DNA from 2 places in the Streptomyces sp. NPDC041135 genome. Region 2 is predicted to be linked to the other one. Evidence: riboswitches for the same ligand, from Rfam matches in the RefSeq annotation. Region 2 holds a riboswitch; the other holds the start of a gene.

What was found. Region 2 has a riboswitch for cobalamin ahead of nicT (Nickel transporter NicT). Riboswitches for the same ligand answer to the same signal wherever they lie in the genome.
Region 1: another riboswitch for cobalamin. It lies ahead of ACZ6CZ_RS24975 (ribonucleoside-diphosphate reductase subunit alpha); the one in region 2 lies ahead of nicT (Nickel transporter NicT).

The regions. Positions count from the first base shown of each region.
Region 1 is NZ_JBVIYZ010000011.1:196,304-203,726, forward strand. It holds gene mctP (monocarboxylate uptake permease MctP) at 1-1,613, shown strand, start outside; cobalamin riboswitch at 1,792-1,915, shown strand; gene ACZ6CZ_RS24975 (ribonucleoside-diphosphate reductase subunit alpha) at 2,038-4,413, shown strand; gene ACZ6CZ_RS24980 (ribonucleotide-diphosphate reductase subunit beta) at 4,470-5,426, shown strand; gene ACZ6CZ_RS24985 (hypothetical protein) at 5,440-5,724, opposite strand; gene ACZ6CZ_RS24990 (GlxA family transcriptional regulator) at 5,818-6,783, shown strand; gene ACZ6CZ_RS24995 (bifunctional albaflavenone monooxygenase/terpene synthase) at 6,817-7,423, opposite strand, start outside.
Region 2 is NZ_JBVIYZ010000014.1:109,325-116,747, reverse strand. It holds gene ACZ6CZ_RS27435 (GAF and ANTAR domain-containing protein) at 1-613, shown strand, start outside; gene ACZ6CZ_RS27430 (hypothetical protein) at 661-1,443, opposite strand; gene ACZ6CZ_RS27425 (nucleoside hydrolase) at 1,651-2,616, shown strand; gene nicT (Nickel transporter NicT) at 2,668-3,750, opposite strand; cobalamin riboswitch at 3,779-3,983, opposite strand; gene ACZ6CZ_RS27415 (ArsR/SmtB family transcription factor) at 4,065-4,424, shown strand; gene ACZ6CZ_RS27410 (LAETG motif-containing sortase-dependent surface protein) at 4,535-5,476, opposite strand; gene ACZ6CZ_RS27405 (glycoside hydrolase family 13 protein) at 5,826-7,423, shown strand, end outside.

The DNA of each region.
Region 1 (7,423 bases), on a different contig from region 2:
ACGGCGTCGCGCTCGGCGTCTTCATCTTCTTCTTCCTGGCCGTCACGGTCCTGGGCTTCCTGGCCGCGCGCTGGCGCCGGGCCGACGACGAGCACTCGCTCGACGAATGGGGCCTGGGCGGACGGTCCTTCGGCACCTGGATCACCTGGTTCCTGCTCGGCGGCGACCTGTACACGGCGTACACCTTCGTCGCCGTTCCCGCGGCGATCTACGCGGCGGGCGCCTCCGGCTTCTTCGCGGTGCCGTACACGATCCTGGTCTACCCGCTGATCTTCACCTTCCTGCCGCGGCTGTGGTCGGTGTCGCACAAGCACGGGTACGTGACGACCTCGGACTTCGTCCGCGGCCGCTTCGGCTCCAAGGGCCTGTCGCTCGCGGTGGCGGTCACCGGCATCCTCGCGACCATGCCGTACATCGCGCTCCAGCTCGTCGGCATCCAGGCCGTGCTGGACGTGATGGGCGTCGGCGGCAGCGCGAGCAGCAACTGGTTCGTCAAGGACCTGCCCCTGCTGATCGCCTTCGGCGTGCTGGCCGCCTACACCTACTCCTCGGGCCTGCGCGCCCCCGCGCTGATCGCGTTCGTGAAGGACGCGCTGATCTACATCGTCATCGCGGTGGCGATCATCTACATCCCGATCAAGCTCGGCGGCTTCGACGACGTCTTCGCCAAGGCGGGCCACGCCTTCGCGCAGGTCAACCCGGCGACCGGGAAGCCGCGCGGCGCCCTGGTCCCGGCCGAGGCAGGGCAGTGGACGTATGCCACGCTGGCGCTGGGCTCGGCGCTCGCGCTGTTCATGTACCCGCACTCGATCACCGCGACGCTGTCCTCGCGCAGCCGTGAGGTGATCCGCCGCAACACCACGATCCTGCCGCTGTACTCCCTGATGCTCGGCCTGCTGGCGCTGCTGGGCTTCATGGCGATCGCGGCCGGGGTGAAGGTCACCAACGGCCAGCTGGCGATCCCGCAGCTGTTCGAGGACATGTTCCCGGACTGGTTCGCGGGCGTGGCCTTCGCGGCGATCGGCATCGGCGCGCTGGTGCCGGCGGCGATCATGTCGATCGCGGCCGCGAACCTCTTCACCCGCAACATCTACAAGGACTTCATCAAGCCGGACGCCACGGCGAAGGAGGAGACCCGGGTCTCCAAGATCGTGTCGCTGCTGGTGAAGGTCGGCGCGCTGGTCTTCGTGCTGACCATGGACAAGACCGTCGCCATCAACTTCCAGCTGCTCGGCGGCATCTGGATCCTGCAGACCTTCCCCGCCCTGGTCGGCGGCCTGTTCACCCGGTGGTTCCACCGCTGGGCGCTGCTCGCGGGCTGGGCGGTGGGCATGATCTACGGCACGGTCGCCGCGTACGGTGTCGCCTCGCCGACCCAGAAGCACTTCGGCGGCTCGGCGAAGGAGATCCCCGGCATCGGGGAGATCGGCTACATCGGCCTGACCGCGTTCGTGCTCAACGTGGCCGTCACCGTCGTGCTGACCTTCGCCCTGCGGGCGTTCAAGGCCCCCGAGGGCCTCGACCAGACCAGTCCCGCCGACTACACCGCGGACGCGGGCGACCCGGGCGTCCAGGTGGAGCTGCCGCCGGCGACCGCGGACAGCGCCCACTGAGCGGGCCCGGACGGGCCGGCCGCCCGCTTACGCGGCGGCCGCGGACCGGCCGCCGCTGAACGGTTCCCGACGGGCCGCCGTGCGCACCGCGCAACGGCGGCCCGTTTGTCATGACATGACGCTCCGGCACCGCGCGACACAACATATGGGGGTGCTCGCCGAACCCGGCACCAGATGTATGCTCATGCTCGCTGTCGCCGCAGGGGAATCCGGTGCGAATCCGGAACTGTCCCGCAACGGTGTACACGCGTGCGTCCGCACGCCTGGTCAGTCCGAGGACCTGCCGGCAGCGCGCCCGGCCGTCCGGTCCGGGTGCCGAGACGTCCGGGCCTCGTGGAGTGGGCAGGTGGACGCGGCGCCGCCTGCGCCCGTGTGCCATCCCCTGCCCCGCGAGGCCCCGTGCCGAGCGAGGGAGAGCCCCCACGTGACCATCGCGCCAGCAGATCCGGCCTCAGTCAGCGTGCCGGAGACCGACGGTCCCGGTGCCGCGCTGCTGCGGACCCTGACCGAGCTGACCGCCGACCTGCCCGACGCCGACCCCGGCCGGGTCGCCGCCGCCGCGCTGCGGGGGCGGTCAGCGGCGGCCGACGAGGCGGAACTGCGCGAGCTGGCCACGGAGGCCGCCGCCGGCCTCATCTCCGAGGACCCCGCCTACTCGCGGCTGGCCGCCCGCCTGCTGACCCTCACCGTCCGCGCCGAGGCCGCCTCCCAGGGCGTGACGTCCTTCACCGCGTCGGTCGCCACCGGCCACCGCGAGGGGCTCATCGCCGACCGCACCGCGGCCTTCGTCCGCCTGCACGCGGCCCGCCTCGACGCGCTCGTCGACACCGGCGCCGACGACCGCTTCGGCTACTTCGGCCTGCGCACCCTGCACAGCCGCTACCTGCTGCGGCACCCGATCACCCGCAAGGTGATCGAGACGCCCCAGCACTTCCTGCTGCGCGTCGCCGCCGGACTTGCCGAGGACGACACCGTGCGGGCGCTCGACGAAGTGGCCGCGCTCTACCGGCTGATGAGCCGGCTGGACTACCTGCCGTCCTCCCCCACCCTGTTCAACTCCGGCACCCGGCACCCCCAGATGTCGTCCTGCTACCTCCTCGACTCCCCGCTGGACGAGCTGGACTCCATCTACGACCGCTACCACCAGGTCGCCCGGCTCTCCAAGCACGCCGGCGGCATCGGCCTGTCCTACTCCCGCATCCGTTCACGCGGTTCGCTGATCCGGGGCACCAACGGGCACTCCAACGGCATCGTGCCGTTCCTGAAGACCCTGGACGCCTCGGTGGCCGCCGTGAACCAGGGCGGCCGGCGCAAGGGCGCGGCCGCGGTCTACCTGGAGACCTGGCACTCCGACATCGAGGAGTTCCTGGAGCTGCGCGACAACACCGGCGAGGACGCCCGCCGCACGCACAACCTCAACCTCGCGCACTGGGTCCCGGACGAGTTCATGCGCCGGGTCGACGCCGACGGCACCTGGTCGCTGTTCTCCCCGGCGGACGTGCCGCAGCTGGTGGACCTGTGGGGCGAGGAGTTCGACGCCGCCTACCGCGCCGCGGAGGCCGCGGGCCTGGCGCGCAGAACGCTGCCCGCGCGTGAGCTGTACGGCCGCATGATGCGCACCCTCGCGCAGACCGGCAACGGCTGGATGACCTTCAAGGACGCCGCCAACCGCACCGCCAACCAGACGGCCGAGCCCGGGCACGTCGTCCACTCCTCCAACCTCTGCACGGAGATCCTGGAGGTCACGGACGACGGGGAGACCGCGGTCTGCAACCTGGGTTCGGTCAACCTCGGCGCCTTCGTGGACGCGGCGGCCGGTGACATCGACTGGGAGCGGCTGGACGCCACCGTGCGCACCGCCGTCACCTTCCTCGACCGCGTCGTCGACATCAACTTCTACCCGACCGAGCAGGCGGGCCGCTCCAACGCCCGCTGGCGGCCGGTGGGCCTGGGCGCCATGGGCCTTCAGGACGTCTTCTTCAAGCTGCGCCTGCCCTTCGACTCGGCCGGGGCGCGCGCCCTGTCGACGCGGATCGCCGAGCGGATCATGCTCGCCGCCTACGAGGCGTCCGCCGACCTCGCCGAGCGCAACGGCCCGCTGCCGGCCTGGCAGAAGACCCGTACGGCGCGGGGCGTGCTGCACCCCGACCACTACGGGACCGAGCCGGCCTGGCCGGAGCGCTGGGCGGCGCTGCGCGAGCGGATCGCGTCGGTCGGCCTGCGCAACTCGCTGCTGCTGGCCATCGCGCCGACGGCCACCATCGCCTCCATCGCGGGCGTGTACGAGTGCATCGAGCCCCAGGTGTCGAACCTCTTCAAGCGCGAGACCCTCTCCGGCGAGTTCCTCCAGGTCAACACCTACCTGGTGGAGGACCTGAAGCGGCTCGGCGTCTGGGACGCGCGCACCCGGGAGGCGCTGCGGGACTCCGCCGGCTCGGTGCAGGGCTTCACCTGGATCCCGGCGGACGTCAGGGAGCTGTACCGCACGGCGTGGGAGATCCCGCAGCGCGGGCTCATCGACATGGCCGCCGCCCGCACCCCGTACCTGGACCAGGCGCAGTCCCTGAACCTGTTCCTGGAGACGCCGACCATCGGCAAGCTCTCCTCGATGTACGCCTACGCCTGGAAGTCGGGCCTGAAGACGACGTACTACCTGCGCTCGCGGCCGGCCACCCGCATCGCGCGCGCCGCCCGCGCCCAGGCCCGGCCCGAGGCCACCGTCCCCGCCCAGCAGGCCGCCGACCCCGACGCCGTCGCCTGCTCCCTGGAGAACCCCGAGTCCTGCGAGGCCTGCCAGTGACGACCGACCGTGACAGCCGACTGCTCGACCCGGGCTTCGAGCTCACCCTGCGCCCCATGCGCTACCCGGACTTCTACGAGCGCTACCGGGACGCGATCAAGAACACCTGGACCGTGGAGGAGGTCGACCTCCACTCGGACGTGACCGACCTCGCGAAGCTCACGCCGGCCGAGCAGCACCTGATCGGCCGTCTGGTCGCGTTCTTCGCGACGGGCGACTCGATCGTGGCCAACAACCTGGTGCTGACGCTCTACAAGCACATCAACTCCCCCGAGGCGCGGCTGTACCTGAGCCGCCAGCTGTTCGAGGAGGCCGTCCACGTCCAGTTCTACCTGACGCTGCTGGACACCTACCTGCCCGACCCGGAGGACCGCAACGCCGCCTTCGCGGCCGTGGAGAACATCCCCTCCATCCGGGAGAAGGCGGCGTTCTGCTTCCGGTGGATGGACTCGGTGGAGAAGCTGGACCGCCTGGAGACCCGCTCCGACCGCCGCCGCTTCCTGCTGAACCTGATCTGCTTCGCCGCGTGCATCGAGGGCCTGTTCTTCTACGGGGCCTTCGCGTACGTCTACTGGTTCCGCAGCCGGGGTCTGCTGCACGGCCTGGCGACCGGCACCAACTGGGTGTTCCGCGACGAGACGATGCACATGTCGTTCGCCTTCGACGTGGTCGACACCGTCCGCAAGGAGGAGCCGGACCTCTTCGACGACGCCCTGCGGGAGCAGGTCACCGACATGCTGCGGGAGGCCGTCGAGGCCGAGCTGCAGTTCGCGCGCGACCTGTGCGGTGACGGCCTCCCGGGCATGAACACCGACTCCATGCGCCAGTACCTGGAGTGCGTGGCCGACCAGCGCCTCACGCGGCTCGGCTTCGCCCCGGTGTACGGCTCGGAGAACCCCTTCTCCTTTATGGAGCTGCAGGGCGTCCAGGAGCTGACCAACTTCTTCGAGCGGCGTCCCTCGGCGTACCAGGTGGCGGTGGAGGGCACCGTCGACCTGGACGAGGACTTCTGAGCGACGGCCGGTCTCAGACGGGACGGGTCAGGCCGCGGTGACCGCGGGACGCGCCGCACGCGGCGGGTGCCGCGGGCGCGGCGGGCCGGGTGGCGGCGCCGGGCCTGCCCGGCCCGCCGGGGGCGGGGTTCCCGGCCGCCCGGTCCGTCCGGGCGGCCTCGGCGTCACGCGCCGCCCGCAGCTCCCGGTCGACGCGCCGGTCGCGCACAATGCCGATCACCGAGGGCAGGGTCATGAGGACCAGGATCCCCAGCACGGCGAGCATTCCGATCAGGCCTTCGATCTGGTTTCCGTTCATGCACACCAGTCTCACGCCGGACACTCCTTACCGGCAGTGGCAGTACTGCCGCACCCCCTCGAATTACTGCCACTTCCGGGGCACACTGGCAGCATGCTGAAAAACGTCGCCGCGGTCCTGCTGAACGGCGTGCACCCCTTCGAACTGGGCGTGGTCTGCGAGGTCTTCGGGATCGACCGCAGCGACGAGGGGCTGCCGGTGTACGACTTCGCCGTGGTGTCGGCGGAGGGACCGCAGCTGAGCACCCCGGTCGCCGGCCTGAGCATGTCGACACCGTTCGGCCTGGAGCGGCTGGAGGAGGCCGACCTGATCGCCGTACCGGCCGGCAGCTCCTACGCGGCCCGGTCCTACCCGCCCGCGCTGCTGGACGCCCTGCGCCGGGCCACCGGGCGCGGCACCCGGGTGCTCAGCGTCTGCTCGGGCGTCTTCCTGCTCGGCGCGGCCGGGCTGCTCGAGGGCCGGCGCTGCGCCGTGCACTGGCGGCACGCCGACGAGCTGGCCCGGCGCTTCCCCCGGGCGGTCGTCGAGCCGGACGTGCTCTACGTCGACGAGGACCCGGTGATCACCTCGGCGGGCACCGCCGCCGGGATCGACGCGTGCCTGCACATCGTGCGCAAGGAGCAGGGCCCCGAGGTCGCCAACAAGATCGCCCGGCGGATGGTCGTACCGCCGCACCGGGACGGCGGGCAGGCGCAGTACATCGAGCGGCCGCTGCCCAGGTCGCCCTGCGACACGGTCGGCGAGGTGCTGGTGTGGATGGAGGAGCACCTCGACCAGGAGGTCACCGTCGAGCAGCTTGCCGCCCGCGCCCACATGGCTCCGCGCACCTTCGCCCGCCGCTTCCAGCAGGAGACCGGCACCACTCCCTACCGCTGGCTGCTGCGCCAGCGGGTGCTGCTGGCCCAGCGGTTGCTGGAGGGCACGGACGAGACCATGGACGCGATCGCCTGGCGCGCGGGCTTCGGTACGGCGGCCGCGCTGCGCCACCAGTTCGTCCGGGCGCTGGGCACCACCCCGAACGCCTACCGGCGCGCGTTCCGCGGTCCGGAGGCCGCCTGAGCGCGCGCCGGGCGGTGGCGGGCCGCGCTCACCTCACCACGGCACGGGCGTCAGCAGCAGCCGGTTCGGCCGCAGCGTGATGCCCACCCGGGTGCCGTCGTCGCAGTCGCCGGCCCGCTCGAACCGGTACTTCGCCGAGACCGCCGCGGTGATCAGGGACAGCTGGGCCATGGAGAAGTGGTCGCTGGGGCACTTGCGGTTGCCGGTGCTGAACGGGCTCATGGCGTGCTTCGGCACTTCCTTGACGCGCTCCGGCAGCCAGCGGTCGGGGTCGAAGTCGAGGTGCCCGGAGTAGGAGCGCGCGTCGCGCTGGATCGCGTAGGGGCTGTAGACGATGTCCGCCCCGGCCGGAATGCGATAGCCGCCGAGCGTGGTGTCGGTCACCGCGCGGCGCGTCAAAATCCACACGGCGGGCCGCAGCCGCATCGCCTCGACGACGACATTGTTGGTGTGCGTCAGCTTCCGGACGTCGTCGAATGCGACGGGCCGGCCGCCGGTCACCGATTCGACCTCCGCGCGTACCCGGGCCGCGTGTTCCGGATGTTCCGCGAGCACCTGGAGGAGCCACATGATCGTGGAGGCGACTGTTTCGCTTCCGGGGGTGAGTATCGCGACGACCTGGTCGTGGATCTCCTGTTCC
Region 2 (7,423 bases):
GGTGCGCGGGGCGAGCGTGTCGCTGTTCAGCGAGGGGCTGCCCGTGCAGGTCGGCGCGAGCGACCCGGCGGCCGCCGGCATGGCCGAGATGCAGGCCACGCTGGGCGAGGGCCCTTGTGTGCACGCCGTCGAGACGGTCGCGCCCGTGCTCGCCCGCGATCTCACCTCGGGCCCGGACCTGCTGCGCTGGCCGGTGTTCGCCCAGCAGGCGGTGGAGGCCGGCGTCCGGGCGGTGTACTCGCTGCCGCTCGGCAACGACGCCGTCTGCGTCGGCACCCTCGACCTGTACGGCGCCGTGCCCGGCGAGCTGAGCGGGCCGGACCTGAGTACCGCGCGGCTGGTCGCGGGCGTGCTGACGGTGGCCCTGATGGCGCTGCCCGGCGCGGACGGCGACGACGAGGACGTGACCCGGCCCGGTTCCTCCTGGCTGAACGGCCTGACCACCGGGCACGACGAGATCCACCAGGCCATCGGCATGATCATGGCGCAGCTGGGCGTCGGCTCGGCGGAGGCGCTGGCCCGGCTGCGCGGGTACGCCTTCGCCCGCGACCGGACGGCGCTGGACGTGGCCCACGAGGTGGTCAGCCGCCGCCGGCGGATCGACCGCGACTGAGGCGCAGCGGCGCCGGGGCCGCCGTCAGGCCTGCGCCGTCAGCGTCGTCAGGCCTGGACCCGGCCCTGTTCGCGGACCTCGGCCAGCCGCCGGGCGCCGGTCTCCAGCGCCAGTCGCAGGGCGTCCATGGGCGGCGTGCCGAGGGCGCCGTCGGTGAGCACGATCGTGTCGTCGCCGAGTCGGACGGCGGCCACGTCCACGGTCAGGGTGAGCGGTGCCGTGTCGCCGTCGTTCCCGCCGCCCTCGCTGGTCAGGGTGACCCGCAGCGCCCCCCGGGCGTCCCCGAGGGCGGGCAGCTCGGCGCCGGTGACCTCCACGTACTGGGTGCCGGCCGCGGTGGTGGCCGCCGTGAATCGCGCGCAGGTCCGCGGCAGCGTGCGCAGCCAGCCCAGGGTGCGGTCCACGTCGGCGGGGCGCCGGGCGGAGACCTGGTAGCGCAGCTGGGCCACGTCGTCACCGTCGTCGAGCACGGTCACCGCCTGGCCGGCGGAGGGGCCGCCGAGCAGTTCGTCGGCGTACAGGGCGTCCAGCAGGCGCTGGCAGTCCGGGACGGCCGTGGTCGCCTTCAGCAGCCCGTCCCGCCAGGTCGCCGTCCCGTCGGCGGGCGTCCACGGCACGCCCAGGTCGGCGTCGGTGATCAGCGCGGCCCGCGCCTGGTCCGCGGTGAGCGCGGGGACCGCCACGGGGTCCGCGGCGCGCGGCGCGCCGGTGGGCGAGGCGGCCGCCTGCCGCGCGGCGGGCCGCGGGGCCCCCGTGCAGCCCGGTACGGCGAGCAGCGCGGCCGCCGCGAGACCGGCGGCGGTGAGGAGGCGGGCCGGGGGGAGGGACATGGGGGAGCCTCCAAGGGGTGCCGGGACCGGACGGGCGGCGCGCGGTGGGCCGGGGCCGACGGACGGTGCGGTGCGTGCTCCCACGGCACCACCGGCCCGCCCCGGCCACCAGCGCTCCGGGCCGTCCGGGTGAGCCCGCGGGAGGCACGAGTCGGGCGGGACCTCGCGGACACGACCTAATGTCGATCGTGACGGAAGGAGCCCGCCGTGACCGGTCAGCCCATCCCCGTGATCATCGACTGCGACACCGGTGTCGACGACGCCCTGGCCCTGCTGTTCGCCGTGCGCCACCCGGGCCTGGACCTGCGCGCGGTGACCTGCGTGGCCGGGAACACCGACGTGGACGGCGTGGTCCGCAACACCCTGACCGTGCTGGAGCGGGCGGGCGCGCCGGACGTCCCGGTGGCCCGGGGCGCCGGGCGGCCGCTGCTCGAACCGCCCCGCTCCGCCCGGCACGTGCACGGCTCCGACGGCATGGGCGACCTGGGCCTGCCCGCGCCGCTGAGGGCGCCCGTGGCCGAGGACGCGGTGAGCCTGCTGCGCCGCGAGATCCTCGCCTCGCCCCGCCCGGTCACCCTGATCCCGACCGCGCCGCTGACCAACATCGCGCTGCTGCTGCGCACCCACCCCGAGGTGACCCGCAACATCGAGCGGATCGTGTTCATGGGCGGTGCGGTCGCCGGCGGGAACGCCACCCCGGTGGCCGAGTTCAACGTCTGGCACGACCCCGAGGCGGCGGCGATCCTGCTCACCGCCGGGGTGCCGATCACGATGTACGGCCTCGACGTCTTCATGCGGGTCGTCGTCCCCGGCCCCGACGTCCACCGGCTGCGGGCCGGCGACGACCCCGGCACCCGGCTGGCCGGCGACCTGCTCGCGCACCGGCCGACCACCCAGGGCGGCCCGGCCGAGGCCGAGGAGGCGGGCGGTCTCGGCGACGCGGGCGCGGTCTGCGCGGTGGCCGACCCCGCGGGGCTGGTCACCCGGCCGCTGCCCGTCGAGGTCTGCCTGGCGCCGGGACCGGCCCGGGGCCAGACGATCGTCGACCTCCGGCCCCGCCCCGGCGAGTCCGAGATCCACGGCGGGGCCCGCGCCCGGCCGCTGGTGGACGTGGCGCTGGAGGTCGACGCGGACCGTTACGTCCGGCTCTACCTGGAGACGGTCACGCGCTGAGCCGCAGGCGGGCTGCGGACGGCCCGTCCGGCCTGATCCGCACGAGCGACCCTAGTCGGCCTCCGCCGCCCGTACCGTCCAGCGCTGTTCGACCTTGGCCACCTTCCAGTAGCCGATGGCCGCCGCCCACACCACCACGAACAGGGCCACGATGACGTATCCCACGCTGTCCAGGTTCAGGCCGGCTATCCAGCCGGTGACGGCGTCGCTCAGGTCGAGCTTGTCGTGCAGGACGCCGACCAGCTCGATGGTGCCGATGAAGAGGGCGACGGCGATGGACAGCCCGGTGATGGTGAGGTTGTAGAAGACCTTGCGGACGGGGTTGGAGAACGCCCACTGGTAGGCGAAGTTCATGAAGGTGCCGTCCAGGGTGTCGAACAGGCTCATCCCGGCGGCGAACAGCAGCGGCAGGCACAGGATCGCGTACCAGGGCAGCCCGGCCGCGGCGCCGGAGCCCGCCATCACCATCAGGGTCACCTCGGTCGCGGTGTCGAAGCCCAGCCCGAAGAGGAAGCCCAGCGGGTACATCTGGCCCGGCCGGGAGACGGACTTGGTCAGCCGGCCCAGGACGCGGTTCATGAACCCCCGCGAGTCCAGGTGCTGTTCGAGTTCCCGTTCGTCGTACGTCCCCGCCCGCATGGACCGGAAGACCCTCAGGATGCCGGCCAGCGCCACGACGTTGAGGACGGCGATGAGGTAGAGGAAGGTGCCGGAGACGGTCGTGCCCAGGAAGCCGAGCACCTGGTGGGTGGTGGAGTCCTCGCTGGTGATCCGGCCGGCGAGCTGTGTGCCGCCCGCGATCAGCGAGGCGAGGAGCACGACCACGCTGGAGTGGCCGAGCGCGAACCAGAAGCCGACCGAGACCGGCCGCTTGCCGTCGGCCATCAGCTTGCGGGTGGTGTTGTCGATCGCGGCGATGTGGTCGGCGTCGAAGGCGTGCCGCATGCCGAGCGTGTAGGCGGTGACACCGAGCCCGATGCCGAACGTCTCGCTGCCGACCCGGTAGTGGCCGGGGGCGACGAGCAGGAACAGGATGCCGAAGGCGGCGACGTGCAGGGCGGCGATGGCGGCCAGCAGGCCCGCCGTGCGGACGGTGTCCTCACGGCGCCAGCGGAAAACGGCAGGGTCGGTCATACGGTCACGCTCCAGCACCTCGTGGATCACTTCGTGAGCTGCCGTGGCCGGTCTCCTGGCTTGGGGGTCGTACGCCCGCCGTCCCTGCCTTCCCAGCCGGACGACCGGCCAGTGGCCCGGCGGCTGCCGGACGGGACGGGGACTTCCCCCTTCACAGTGGCGAGGGCCGCGTCGGCATGGGTCCTTGACGGACCGTCACCGACTTCCCGAGCACCACGGCCCGTCCACCGTAGGGGGGAGGGCCGTTCCCTGCATAGCTGCACATGTGCGCAGGTATGGAAGATCACAATCGGGAGGCCTGCGAGGATGAGGACATGCATCTCGTGCCTGCCGACCGCGCGGACCGTCGTTCCATCGACGGCCACCGGGTGTGCGACGCCATCGCCGCGATCGGCGAGCCGGGTCATCTGCGCGCCTGGTCCGACCGGTTCTCCCTGCTCGCCGACCCCAAGCGGCTGGCGCTGCTGCTCGCCCTGCACCGCACGGGTCCGCTGGCGGTGTCCGACCTGGCGATCGCCACCGGAATGAACGACCCCGCCGTCTCGCAGGCCTTGCGGCTGCTGCGGGCGGCGGGGGTCGTGGAGGGCGAGAAGGAGGGGCGGGTGGTGCGGTACCGGGTGATCGACCGGGACGTGCGGGCGCTGCTCGCACACTGCGCGGCGGACACCGCCTGACCCACCGGTCCACCTGTGTGACTTACCGGTCCACCTATGTGACCCCCCGGTCCACCGAGGTGACTCACCGGTCCGCCGGTGTCACCGCCTCACCGTCCGCCCGTCCGTCGTCAGCGCTGGGCCGTACGGCGGCGCCGGGTGGTCATGACGATCGCGGCGCCGCCCACCAGCAGGACCGCCGCGCCGCCGGCGATGACGCCGGTGTCGCCGCCGCCGCCGGTCTCGGCGAGGTCACCGTCGTCGCCGCCGGTGGCCGGGGCCGCGCCGGACTCCGAGGTGGCCGGGGCCGCGGTCGGGGTCGCTGAGGCGGCGCCGGACTCGGTGGTGGTGGGTGCCGGGGTGGTGCTCTGCGTCGCCGGGGCGGACGGGGTGGCGGAGCCGGACGCGGAGTCGCTCGGCGCCGGCGCCGGCGTCGGGGACTGCGACTCGGCGGCCGTGCAGTCCTTGGTGCCGCCGTTCCAGGCCGCGATCAGCTTGTCCTTGATGACCGCGTGGTCCGGGCCGGCCGGCAGGTCGCCGTGCTCGAAACCGTCACCGGCGTCCGTCTTGCCGTCGAACCTCACCGCGCCGCGGTAGAGGTCGATCTGCGCGAAGCAGCCCGCGTCCGGCACCGCGATGTCGAGGGTGTCGGTCGCGCCCGGCTTGACCGTCACGGTGTCGAAGTCCACGAACACCTGCTCGCCGGAGGTGGCGAAGGAGGAGCCGTGGGCGAGGTAGGAGGCGAGGGAGGCGGTGCAGGTGGCCGCGTCACCGGCGGCGCGCACGGTGATGTGCACCTTGCCGTCCGCGGAGGGCCGCAGGCTCTGGTCGTCGACCTTCACCGAGTCGAAGAAGCTGGTGCCGTCCAGGGAGAACTGGCAGCGGTCGGTGCCCGTCTCCGTGCCCGCACCCGTGCCCGGCTTGTAGGTGCCGCCGGCCTTCCAGCCCTCACCGCCGGGCGTGCCGTGGGCCCAGGCGCCGGAGGCGCCGGCGACGGAGGCGGCGCAGAGGGCGAGGGAGGCGGCGCCGGCCCCCAGCAGGCGGCGCGCGGTGACAGGTCTGGCTATGGACATGGGCATCCCATCTAGAAACAGAAGCTCAGCAGCTCACGCGGAGCGCGGCGGAGCGCGGCAGAGCGCGGGAGAGCCGAGGAAGGCTAGGAAGGCTCAGAAGACATGGCGGAGCGCTGGGCTCATTGGTCACATCGGCCACATCAGCCACAGGCTCCGGTCATGGTCATGCGCCCCGGCGATACCTGTCAACCTGCGGAAACGCAAGGAGACTTCGAAGAGTCGTCACCATGTCAGCACACAGGGAACGTTCCGCTCCGCATCGGTCCGCACCAGTCGGCACCACTCGAAGGTTCCCTTTCCGGGCAATGTGGACAGAGTCACTACTGTCGCTCTCTCGAAGGGAACCCGCGTGGCAGACCTCTCGTCCAGGAACCCCGACTGGTGGCGCCAGGCCGTCATCTACCAGATCTACCCCCGCAGCTTCGCCGACGCCGACGGCGACGGACTCGGCGACCTCAAGGGCATCACCCGCCGCCTCGGCCACCTCGCCGCCCTCGGGGTCGACGCCCTGTGGCTGAGCCCGTTCTACCCCTCCGAACTCGCCGACGGCGGCTACGACGTCGCCGACCACCGTGACGTCGACGCCCGCCTCGGCACGCTGGACGACTTCGACGCCATGGCCGCCGAGGCGCACCGGCTGGGTCTGAAGGTCATCGTCGACATCGTCCCCAACCACACCTCCCACCTGCACCCCTGGTTTCAGGAGGCGCTGCGCGCGGCCCCCGGCTCACCGGCCCGTGAGCGCTACGTCTTCCGCGCCGGCCGCGGCTCGCGCGGCGAACTGCCGCCCACCGACTGGCAGTCCGTCTTCGGCGGCAGCGCCTGGCAGCGGGTCCCGGACGGCCAGTGGTACCTGCACCTCTTCGCCGCCGAGCAGCCCGACCTCAACTGGGACAACGAGGAGGTCCGCGCCGACTTCCGCACCACCCTGCGCTTCTGGTCCGACCGGGGCGTGGACGGCTTCCGCATCGACGTCGCCCACGGCCTGGCCAAGGACCTCACCGAACCGCTGCGGGACGTCGGCGGCCTCGGCGCGACCGGCGAGGAGGCGCTGCTGCGGGTGGCGCCCGGCAGCCACCCCTACTGGGACCGCGACGAGGTCCACGAGATCTACCGCGACTGGCGCAAGATCCTCGACGCCTACTCACCGCCGCGCACCGCCGTCGCCGAGGCCTGGGTGCCGGGAGCCCGCCGGGCCCTGTACGCCCGCCCGGACGAACTGGACCAGGCCTTCAACTTCGAGTACCTCCAGACCGGCTGGGACGCGGACGAGCTGCGCCAGGTCATCACCGACTCCCTCGCCACCGCCCACGCGGCCGGCGCCTCCGCCACCTGGGTGCTGTCCAACCACGACGTCGTACGGCACGCCTCCCGGCTGATGCTGCCGCCCGGCACCGACGACAACGCCTGGCTGCTGTCCGGCGGCCGGGCCCCGGCCGTCGACGCGGAGGCGGGCCTGCGCCGGGCGCGCGCGGCGACCCTGCTGATGCTGGCGCTGCCCGGCTCGGCGTACGTCTACCAGGGCGAGGAACTCGGCCTGCCGGAGGTCGCCGACCTGCCCACCCAGGTGCTCCAGGACCCGATCTGGGAACAGACCGGGCACGTGCGCAAGGGCCGCGACGGCTGCCGGGTGCCCCTGCCGTGGACGACGACCGGCCCGTCCTACGGCTTCGGGGAGCGGGGTTCCTGGCTGCCGCAGCCGCCGTCCTTCGCGGCGTACGCCGTCGATGCCCAGGACGGCACCGAGGGCTCCACCCTGGAGCTGTACCGGGCGGCCCTGCGGCTGCGCCGCAAGCTGCTCGAGGGCGAGTCGCTGACCTGGGCGGCCGGTGCCCCCGACGGGGTGCTGCACTTCAGCCGTTCGGACGGCTGGCGGTGCGTCACCAACCTCTCCGGCGCGCCGGTCGAGCTGCCGCCGGGCGAGGTGCTGCTGAGCAGCGCCCCGCT